One region of the Paenibacillus sp. JNU01 genome, then DNA from elsewhere that is predicted to be linked to it. Evidence: predicted binding sites of a transcription regulator. Region 1 holds the regulator's gene; the other holds the start of a gene.
The links. The regulator Rex, encoded in region 1, represses fermentation and respiration genes when NADH is low (regulators of the CRP and FNR family bind a similar motif). The targets are predictions, from matches to a motif close to TTGTGAAATATTTCACAA.
Positions count from the first base shown of each region.

Region 2: the regulator Rex is predicted to act here: its motif matches at 2,417-2,434, upstream of NLBNIHML_RS14980 (formate/nitrite transporter family protein).

Region 1 covers NZ_CP169723.1:1,431,888-1,437,215, reverse strand. Annotated here, with positions in the region: gene dinG (ATP-dependent DNA helicase DinG) at 1-1,652, shown strand, start outside; gene NLBNIHML_RS05985 (redox-sensing transcriptional repressor Rex) at 1,872-2,525, shown strand; gene NLBNIHML_RS05980 (amidohydrolase) at 2,512-3,816, shown strand; gene NLBNIHML_RS05975 (DUF5590 domain-containing protein) at 3,856-4,386, shown strand; gene NLBNIHML_RS05970 (hypothetical protein) at 4,687-5,214, shown strand; gene NLBNIHML_RS05965 (AAA family ATPase) at 5,207-5,328, shown strand, end outside.
Region 2 covers NZ_CP169723.1:3,444,014-3,449,341, reverse strand. Annotated here, with positions in the region: gene NLBNIHML_RS14990 (glutathione peroxidase) at 1-306, shown strand, start outside; gene NLBNIHML_RS14985 (FAD-dependent oxidoreductase) at 808-2,169, shown strand; gene NLBNIHML_RS14980 (formate/nitrite transporter family protein) at 2,542-3,393, shown strand; gene NLBNIHML_RS14975 (molybdopterin-containing oxidoreductase family protein) at 3,834-5,328, shown strand, end outside.

The sequences.
Region 1 (5,328 bases):
ACTTCTGGGAGACGGTACAGAGCGAATCCGAGTCCTGTCTGGGAAGATCCTGCCCATGGTTCCGCAAATGTTTCTATCATCGCGCCAAACATGAGGCCGGGTTGTCTGATATCGTAATAACCAATCACTCCAAATTGTTTACGGATGTCAAAGCAGCACATCAGTTGTTGCCAGCCTATGAGAGTCTTGTGATCGATGAGGCCCATCATCTGGAAGATGTAGCGGGTAAACATCTTGGAATGCATATGAAATATTTCACGTTGGTTCATACCCTGACCCGTCTGTTCAAAGACAGTCGTAATGGACAATTGCCTATGCTTCGTTCGCAGTTATCCGGGCATGAAAATTCGGTGCAATGGGGCTCCATGGTAGATCAGATGTTCCCGCTAGCTGTTGAGGTTAAGGAACTGTGGGATCGTATGAGCGATGCCCTGTTCGGTCTTTTGCCTGAACGAAGTGATGCTTCACCGGGAGAGACAGGGCAATTTTCCCTGCGCCTGAAGGCATCTCAGAAACCTGCGAAATGGCAGGAGTTGCAGGATCTGGAGAACCAGATCTATGTGACTCTGGGCGATTTGGTTCGCAAAGGGGACAAATTGCTGCTTGAGGTGAAAGAGGATCAGGATGATTATCAATCGGATAGTCTGATTACGGACATTACAGGACTGCTGAAAGATCTGACCACATTGAAGGAGAATCTGCGATTCTTCATGCGTATGGATGATGCCAAAACGGTGTACTGGATGGAAGCCAGCGGTCAGTTCCGCAGTAAATCTCTTCAACTGTACGCCGTACCTGTCGATGTCAGTGCACAACTGAAGGATTTGTTCTTTGATAAAAAGAAAAGTGTTGTGCTTACATCGGCTACGCTCTCTGTAGATAAGTCATTCCAGTTCATGATTGAGCAGCTTGGCTTACAGGAAGCCTCTGAGAATAATCGGCTTTTAACGTCGATGCTGCCATCACCTTTTAATTATCGTGATCAGGCACTTCTAGTGATTCCGCGTGATTTCCCAAGTGTGAAAGGCAGTGTGGGTGATGCGCACTTTGTTAATATGCTGGTGCAATCACTCGCAGAGACCGCAATTGCCACGCGTGGACGCATGATGGTTCTGTTTACTTCATACAAGATGCTGCGACAGGTCTATGATCCGCTGAAGGAGGCACTGTCTGGTAACGACATCTCGTTGTTGGGTCAAGGTGTGGATAGTGGAAGCCGCTCCAAGTTGACTCGCAGGTTCCAGGATGCCAAAGCTACGGTACTCTTGGGCACAAGCAGCTTCTGGGAGGGTGTAGATATCCCGGGAGAAGCACTGACCTGTCTCGCTATTGTGCGTCTGCCTTTCCAGCCGCCGAATCATCCGTTGGTTGAAGCCAAGAGTGAATTGCTCCAGGAGCAAAAGAAAAATCCATTCATGAAACTGTCTGTGCCGCAAGCGGTCATTCGTTTCAAGCAAGGATTTGGCCGATTGGTGCGAACAGCGAAGGACAGAGGTATTGTCATTGTTTATGATACACGTGTGATCGAAGCGTACTATGGCAAATTCTTTTTATATTCATTACCTGGTCCCAAAATGGAGCATATGCTCACGGAGCAGATGGTTCCCCGAATTACCGAGTGGTTAGAAAAACCTCTTAATGAACAAGAATAATGGTTAACTTTGTTCGTTATATCATTGCATGACACTATCGTTTGGCGTTAAACTTTATTAGATATTTCCGTATCCGATTAAAGCAGTTGCACGTAAGAACTTATAACCTAAATTACAAAGAGCATTCTGTATAAAATGTCACGTCTATCTTTGAGTTTATACAGAATGCTCATCTTTTCATCTATTATTTTATCGTGGCATTGGTAAGGGGGAGCAAGAATGAAATCGGATAAAATTTCGGAAGCGGTGGTACGACGTCTGCCTGTATACTTGCGCTATTTGAACGAGTTGCATCAGCGTGAGGTGGCTACTGTTTCTTCTCAAGAGCTTGGACAGAGGCTGGATCTGAATCCGGCCCAAATTCGAAAAGACCTGGCTTACTTCGGTGATTTTGGTCGAAAAGGGATCGGGTATGATGTATCCTATTTGATCGAGAAAATTCGTCACATTCTCAAAATTGATCAGCAAATTAATGTAGCTTTGGTAGGTGCTGGTAACCTGGGACAGGCCTTGTCCAACTACAACGCATATCTGAAAGACAACATGAAGATTGTTGCTGTATTCGATGCATATGGACCGAAGATTGGTAGTCAAATCAACAGTTTGACGGTAAAACCAATGAATGAATTAACGGAAGCGGTTAAGACAGATAACATCCGCATCGGAATTATTACAGTTCCGGATACGGAAGCTCAAAATGTAGCCGATCAACTTATTGAGTCGGGAATCGAAGCGATTCTTAATTTTGCACCAACTATTCTAAAAACACCGCCACATATCCGCATTCACCATGCTGACTTTACAACGGATCTGCTTAGTTTGGCCTATTACTTGGAGACTGGAAAGGACGACGAGGAAGATGACAACAAATAGATGGGTAATCCACAACGGCAAATTTGCCGTTAATGAAGGCACGACATGGAACGTGGTTCATGGATACATGGTTGTCGAGAATGACAAGATTGTGCATATTGGTGAGACATTGCCGGATGGAGACGAAAATTGTACCAAAGTGGATGGAAAAGGATTGTTCTTCCTGCCGGGTCTGATCAATACGCATGGTCATGCAGCGATGTCGTTGCTTAGAGGACACGGGGACGATCTTGCGTTACAAGTATGGTTGCAGGAAAAAATGTGGCCGATGGAAGCAAAAATGACTTCTCAAGACGTATATTGGGGAACTTCGCTATCCGTGCTTGAAATGTTGAAAGGCGGAACTACAGCTTTCCTGGACATGTATGATCATATGGATCAGGTTGCCAAAGTTGTGGAACAATCCGGCGTTAGAGCAGCACTTGCACGTGGTGTAATCGGGCTGTGCTCGGAAGAAGAGCAATTGCGGAAGCTGGAGGAGTCGGCAGCGTTTGCACGTGAGTGGAATGGACAGGCAGATGGTCGCATCACAACCGTAATCTCGCCACACGCACCATATACATGCCCTCCTGACTACATAGAGAAGCTTGTACAGGTCGCAAATGATCTTAACCTTCCTCTGCATACACATATGTCGGAAACGCTTCGTGAAGTGGAGCAGAACGTTACAGAATATGGACTGCGTCCTGTGGCACATCTGGAGAAACTGGGCTTTTTCTCCCGTCCATCCCTGGTAGCACATGCGGTGCACCTGAATGATGAAGAGATTGAAATTTTGGCCCGCCATGATGTGGCTGTATCCCATAACCCGGGAAGTAACCTGAAACTCGCTTCCGGTGTTGCGCGGGTACCTGCATTACTGAAAGCAGGAGTTACCGTGTCACTTGGAACCGACGGACCGGCAAGCAACAACAACCTGGATATGTTTGAAGAAATGAGACTGGCTGCATTGATTCACAAAGGTGTGTCTGGTGATCCGACTGCCGTGCCAGCGGGCGAAGCGTTACTACTCGGAACTTCATATGGTGCTAAATCCATCTTCCTGAACAATACCGGTGCGCTTCAGGTAGGCATGAAGGCTGATTTCATCGCCCTGGACATTGAACAGGCACACTTCTACCCACATACAGACCTGATCTCGCATACGATTTATTCAGCCTCTGCCAAAGATGTGGAGCACGTATGGGTAGATGGGAAACAAGTGGTTAAACATGGCGAATGTCTGACGCTGGACGAAGAACGTATTTTGCGTGAGTCTCAATTGGCATTTGATGGTTTGCTTGCTCGTTAATTGTATTGCGGAGCATCATAGGGAAAGGAAGTTCGGCTTTTGAAGAAAAAAAAGAAGTGGATATGGATTTCGCTGCTTGCACTAGTTCTGATTCTGTTTGGACTTCAGCGTTATTACGTGTATGTCACACAGGACCAGCGTAAGGAAGAAGCGCTCGCCATACAGGCAGCACAGGAGCAACTGGGCATTACATCTTATGATGAATTGCGTAAGTACATCTGGGGTGATAAAGAAGGCTCTGACAACATCTACTGGACCCTGCTCGGCAAAAACAAGGATAACCAGGATGTTATGGTCTGGGTTAAATTCGATGCAAATAATCAACCTGCTACAGGTGCTAACGCTATACACAGTGAACTGCTGCAGAATGGCATGTCCGAAGCACAGATACGCAATCGCTTTAGTTCCGAAGTTCCAGCCGGTGAGATTAAACGAATCATGCCCGGAGTTGTGAATGGAATATATGTGTGGCAAGTGTATTATAAAGACGGTACGCATAACCACTATCGGTTTTATCGTTTTAGCAATGGAGAACAGGTAGACTTGGTTTACACACTCCCGAACAGCTAGAACAAATAGAGTAACTTAGCTAGAGAATCGTAGAAATGAAAGAACCGGCAGACGGATATCCGACTGAACCGGTTCTTTGTGTTGCCTGTGAACAGTTTTGATTTAAATAGTTAAAATTAATAATTTATTCATATTTTCGCCTTCGAAATTGTATATACGATGTGATATACTCAGTTATGTACTCAAAGTTACATTCATAACAAATAAACCTGTCGAAATTCTCGCAGGAGTCAATGTGCACATATTCGTATATACCAATAGGCCAGTAAGTTAGGCCAAAATCTGGGAGGGGTAATTCACTTGAAGCTAAAAGTATTGCCTATTGCTTTAACTGCCGTCATTTCAGCCGTTGTGTTGTTTGGAGGTTGGTTTGTGTATCGTCAGGTGGCTTTGCAGAATCCGATTGAAAAGATGGTTACCCAGTACGATGGAGTCAATGACGTTCAATTAACTATTAACCGCAATGACGTACAATTGAAACTGGATCTGCAACCTGATGTTGATTTGGGCAGACTGGTACAATATATTCACAAAGAAGGACAGACCTTGATTGGAACTCGCTCATTAAAGTTGGATGTTGTAGATCATTCCAGTGAAGCACTGGAAAGCTGGTGGGGTGATGCGATGTTTACCGTGGCTCAGGCGATGGAGAACAAACAGTACACCGAGATCACACCAACATTGTCCAAGATGGCTACGAATGGAATAAAGGTAAATACAGCGATGGATGACAACAATGTATATGTAAGTCTCAGAGACGGAGATGCCAGCAAGTTTATTATTCTGCCGCGTGTGCCCGGTCAGATAGGAGTGTGGCCTAATGCCTAAGTGGACCAAAGAAATTGCCATTGGATTTGTCCCTGTGTTGATTATTTTTCTTGCTTTTACTGGTGTTAATATTATTCCGATTCTAATTGCAGCGGTGTTTGTTGGAGCTTTGTT
Region 2 (5,328 bases), 2.0 Mb from region 1:
CTGGGTTTCCCTTGTAACCAGTTTGGAGGGCAGGAGCCAGGTACAAGTGAGGAAGCCGAGTCATTTTGCCAGATTAACTATGGTGTGAATTTCCCGGTGTTTGCCAAGGTAGATGTGAATGGTGAGGATACACATCCCCTGTTCCAATACCTCAAGGAGCAACAACCTGGCGCAGGTGAAACGAGCGACATCCAATGGAACTTTACCAAGTTCCTTGTTAACCGTGAAGGTGAAGTGGTCGGTCGTGTTGAACCGAAAGAATCTCCGGAGACAATGATCGCAGATATTGAGAAATTGCTCGGTTAAACCATGATTGTTTGAGAAGCCTGTCCTTGCATGTGCAAGGACAGGCTTCTTTGATTATTTTATATACGTGGCTTGTTAGAGAGGAGAAACATCTGTTTTAATCATATCGGGTGTGGAGAATGGGCAGGAGCAGCAGAGCAGCATAGGGGATATTTCCTGCAGCTCTCATCAGGGGGACTTCAAGCGAGACAGGAACCAGGCAGAGTACGACAAACATTGAACGACAAGGAGTTGCGGTAGCCATTTGCATAGCATAAACCGACCTAAATTCGGGGACAATGAAATCAATACAATGAAGGGAAGAAAGGCTTAAAATACAGCGAGTGACCTCCTTCGACAATTTTTTTGTTTAACCTATTGCAATGTGAAAAAGATCACATTATAATAAGTGTATAAAGTGAAATAAATCACATACACAGTCTCGAACAGGAAGTGAAATATTTCACAACCATAATAACGTTATATTCAAACTCATTTATATATTTCGAGGAGGAACTTTTAATGAAAATCGCAGTTATCGGATGTACACATGCAGGGACCGCAGCCATCGTAAATACCGCCAAATTGTACCCGGATGCTACCATCACCGTGTATGAGCGCAATGACAACATCTCCTTCCTATCTTGTGGCATTGCGCTCTACGTAGGTGGGGTTGTGAAAGATCCTGACGGCTTGTTTTATTCTTCGCCTAATCAGTTGGCAGAGCTTGGTGTTGAAACCAAGATGCTTCATGAAGTTACAGCAGTTGATGCCAAAGGCCATACCCTTCAGGCTAAAAACCTGCAAACCGGGGAAGAATTTGAAGATACGTTTGACAAACTGATCGTGACCACTGGTTCATGGCCTGTCGTTCCGAAGCTTGAAGGCATTGAGATGGACAACATTTTACTTTGCAAAAACTACAATCATTCCAACACAATTATTGAAAAAGCCAAAGATGCCAAACGTGTTACCGTTGTAGGTGCCGGATATATCGGCGTTGAATTGGTGGAAGCTTTCCAGATGAATGGCAAGGAAGTTACCCTGATCGACAGTGTGGACCGGATTTTGAACAAATACCTGGATCCTGAGTTCACAGATGCAATTGAAGATACGCTGACTGGGCGTGGCATCAAGCTCGCTCTTGGTCAAACGGTACAGAAGTTTACTGGAGAGAATGGCAAAGTGACCAAGGTGATTACGTCCAAAGGAGAGTTCGAAACCGATCTGGTTATTCTCTGCATTGGTTTCCGTCCAAATACCGAGCTGCTCAAAGGCCAAGTGGATATGCTGCCAAACGGCGCAATCATCGTGGATAAATATATGCAAACGAGTCAAAAAGACGTCTTCGCTGCGGGTGACAGCTGTGCTATTCATTACAACCCGACAGGCAAAGCATCTTACATTCCACTGGCAACCAACGCCGTGCGGATGGGTACACTTGTAGCTCGTAACCTGGTTCGTCCTACGACACCGTATATGGGTACACAAGGAACATCGGGTATCAAAATATATGAGCAAAATATTGCTGGTACGGGGATGACGGAAACGTCTGCTGCTGACGAAGGTCTGATTGTGGAGTCGGTAGTACTGGAAGACAGCTATCGTCCGGAGTTCATGCCAACGGCGGAGAAACTGTTGCTCAAAGTGGTATATGAGCAGGCTACTCGTCGGATCGTTGGAGCACAGGTGATGTCCCAGGTTGATCTGACCCAATCGATTAATACGATCTCGGTCTGCATCCAAAACAATATGACCGTAGATGAGCTGGCCTTCATCGACTTCTTCTTCCAGCCACACTACAACAAACCGTGGAACTTCCTGAACACGGCGGGTCTGCAAGCACTGCCACCGGTAGAAGTAAAAGCACCAGCAATGGTGTAAGGAAGCAGAATCCATGCTAAGCAGTGAGCATGACAGACGACATACGAGGATAAGTCAGGGTTGTCCGAAAATGCGACATGTACAATAACTGCCGAGCTTACGAAGCAAGGCAGACGATCATAAAGGAAAAGGAAGACTGGCGAGTATATCGTCAGTCTTTTTTGTGATTTTTTTAAAAAATAGACCTTAATATACTCTTGCTGTCATAACTTCGAAGACGATCTTAAAAGCATATTTTTAAATTACATTGTGATAATTTGCACAAAGTTTCGTGCTAGACCCATATACAATTGAGATATGGCATTCAACGTATCAACAAAGAAGTTCAGGTGTTTTATTCCACGAAGAACAATGAAGGAGAGGATGAATGATATGGCAGCAAAAACACCTCTTGAGGTTGCACAATATACGGCGCAAACAGGCATGAAGAAGGCTCAAAATCCGGTGTCTTCTGTACTGGTGCTTAGTTTTCTGGCAGGTGCTTTTATTGCGCTGGGTTTTCTACTGGATATTCGGGTGATTGCATCTGCGCCGGCAGAGTGGGGAAGCTTGGTTAATCTGATCGGTGCGGCGGTGTTCCCGGTTGGATTGATGCTAGTACTCATAGGTGGTGGAGAGCTGCTGACAGGTAACATGATGGCTGTTCCGCTCGCGACGATTGCTCGAAAGTTATCCGTAGGTAGCATGTTGAAAAATCTAACATTAGTGACGATTGGTAACTTTGTTGGAGCTTTGTTTGTCGCGTACGCGTTTGGACATGTGCTTGGTCTGACTGGAGAGGGTGTATATCTGGCTAAAGTGGTGGATATGGCTGGTCACAAGTTGCATGACGGATTCCTGCAGGCTTTTATCTCCGGCATTGGCTGTAACTGGCTGGTCGCGTTGGCTGTGTGGCTATCTTATGCATCGGATACGATGAGTGGCAAGGTACTGGGCATTTGGTTTCCAACGATGGCGTTTGTGGCCATTGGATTCCAGCACGTTGTGGCTAATATGTTCCTTATCCCTGCGGCAATCTTTGAAGGGCATTATTCGTGGGGCCAATATGTAATGAATTTCATTCCGGTATGGCTTGGGAATCTGACTGGAGGTGCTCTGTTTGTAGCTGCAGCCTATTGGGTGGTGTACCTGCGCCAAGCTGAGCCTAAAGTGAAACCAGAGGTAGCGACGTCAATTGAACCTGTGGAGACGGAGGCTAGAGTGATGTTGAGCAAGCAGGCGTAGCGGAATAACATTACAATGCACGACCCGAAACTTGTGCTTCATATCACTTAGAAGTGAAGAGGATTCTGATCTTGCTCCGTTTCATGGCGAAGATGCTGTGAAGGAGCAGGTCGGAGTCTTTTTTGTGGTGTTTTTGTTCGATTTTAACGCAAAATAAATTCGCCATGAAAAGGTTCGGGGGAACGAAACCTGTTCATGGCGAATTTCGGGAGTGGTCCATGATATGGCATGAGGAGAAAGTGGGGAAACACTAGCCTAATGCCTTGTTTTTAATTTACCCCTGAATTCTGAAGTTGAATCAATTGGCATAACATTTTTTTTAAAATATTTTGAAGCCGCTATAGCGGTGAATATGAAGCAAAAAAATACTGCTCTCTTTACGTGATAACCTCGAAGAAGATATGATATAGGGATAGCTTTTGAAGAGGGGGAGCCATACGATGATCGATCAGGAGAATGGGGTATTTGCAGCGGTATGCCCGCTCGATTGTCCAGACACTTGTGGTCTGTTACTACATAAAGAGAACGGTAAAATTGTGAAGGTGGCAGGCAATCCGGACCATCCGATAACCAAGGGTGCCATTTGTAATAAAGTTAGAAATATGACGGAGCGGGTATATCACCCCGAGCGTCTGCAATATCCGATGAGACGTGTTGGAGCCAAGGGTGAAGGCAAGTTCGAACGAATCAGTTGGGATGAAGCAATCAGGGAGATTACGACCAAGTTCACTGCATTGTCCGAGACCTACGGATCGGAAAGCATCCTGCCCTACAGCTTCTACGGTAACATGGGCATTCTCGGCGTAGACGGCATGGATCGACGGTTCTTCAATGCACTAGGTGCAAGTGTGCTAGAGCAGACGATCTGTAATGCGGCCGGAAATACGGGCTGGAAATATACGATGGGCGCTAACCATGGAACGGTCCCGGAAGATACGGAGCATGCGGATCTTATTCTGGTGTGGGGCGGCAATATCGTCAGTACAAATATGCACCAGGTCGTTTTGGCGGAGAAAGCCCGCAAGAAGGGCGCCCAGATCGTCGTAATCGACGTTCATCGCAATCGTACCGCTCAATGGGGCGACTGGTTTATTCCGCTGTACCCGGGCACGGACAGTGCACTGGCGCTGGGCCTGATGCATGTGTTGTTCGAACGAGGACTGACGGATGAAGCATTTATGCAAAAGTATACAGTGGGACATGAGGCACTGCGTGCTCATGTCCGCAGCTACACACCTGAACGCGTTGCGCGCATTACTGGTGTGCCGGAGGAGACCATTGTGAAGCTGGCCGAAATGTATGGTAACGCACAGGCAGCCCATATTCACATCGGCAATGGCCTCCAGCACCATGATAATGGGGGTATGAATGTGCGTAGCGTAGCTTGTCTGCCTGCCATTACAGGGCAATGGCTGAAGCAAGGCGGCGGTGCCGTGCGTACCAACAGCTACGCGAGCACGAATAGCGACGCGCTGGAACGTCCGGAACTGCGGCAGAATCCGGAGCCGCGAGTGGTGAACATGAACCGGATTGGTGAAGCGCTGCTGGAAGCGGAGCAGCCGATCCGGGCCATGATGGTCTACTGCAGCAACCCACTGGTGGTGGCACCGGATACGGAACGAGTGGAACGAGGTTTTGCAAGGGAAGATCTGTTCACGGTTGTGCATGATCTGTTCATGACGGATACGGCAAAATATGCAGATATCTTGTTGCCGGCCACCTCTTCATTTGAAGCGACGGATCTGTATGCCTCCTATTGGCATCAGTATGTTCATCTGCAAGAGCCGGTGATTGCACCGATTGGAGAGAGCAAGAGCAATGTGGAACTGTTTTCTCTGCTTGGGCAGGCCATGGGGTACGATCCCGCAATCTTCGGAGAAACGCCGGAACAGATGATTGAGGACGCACTTCAGGGCACAGGCAACCCCTACATGA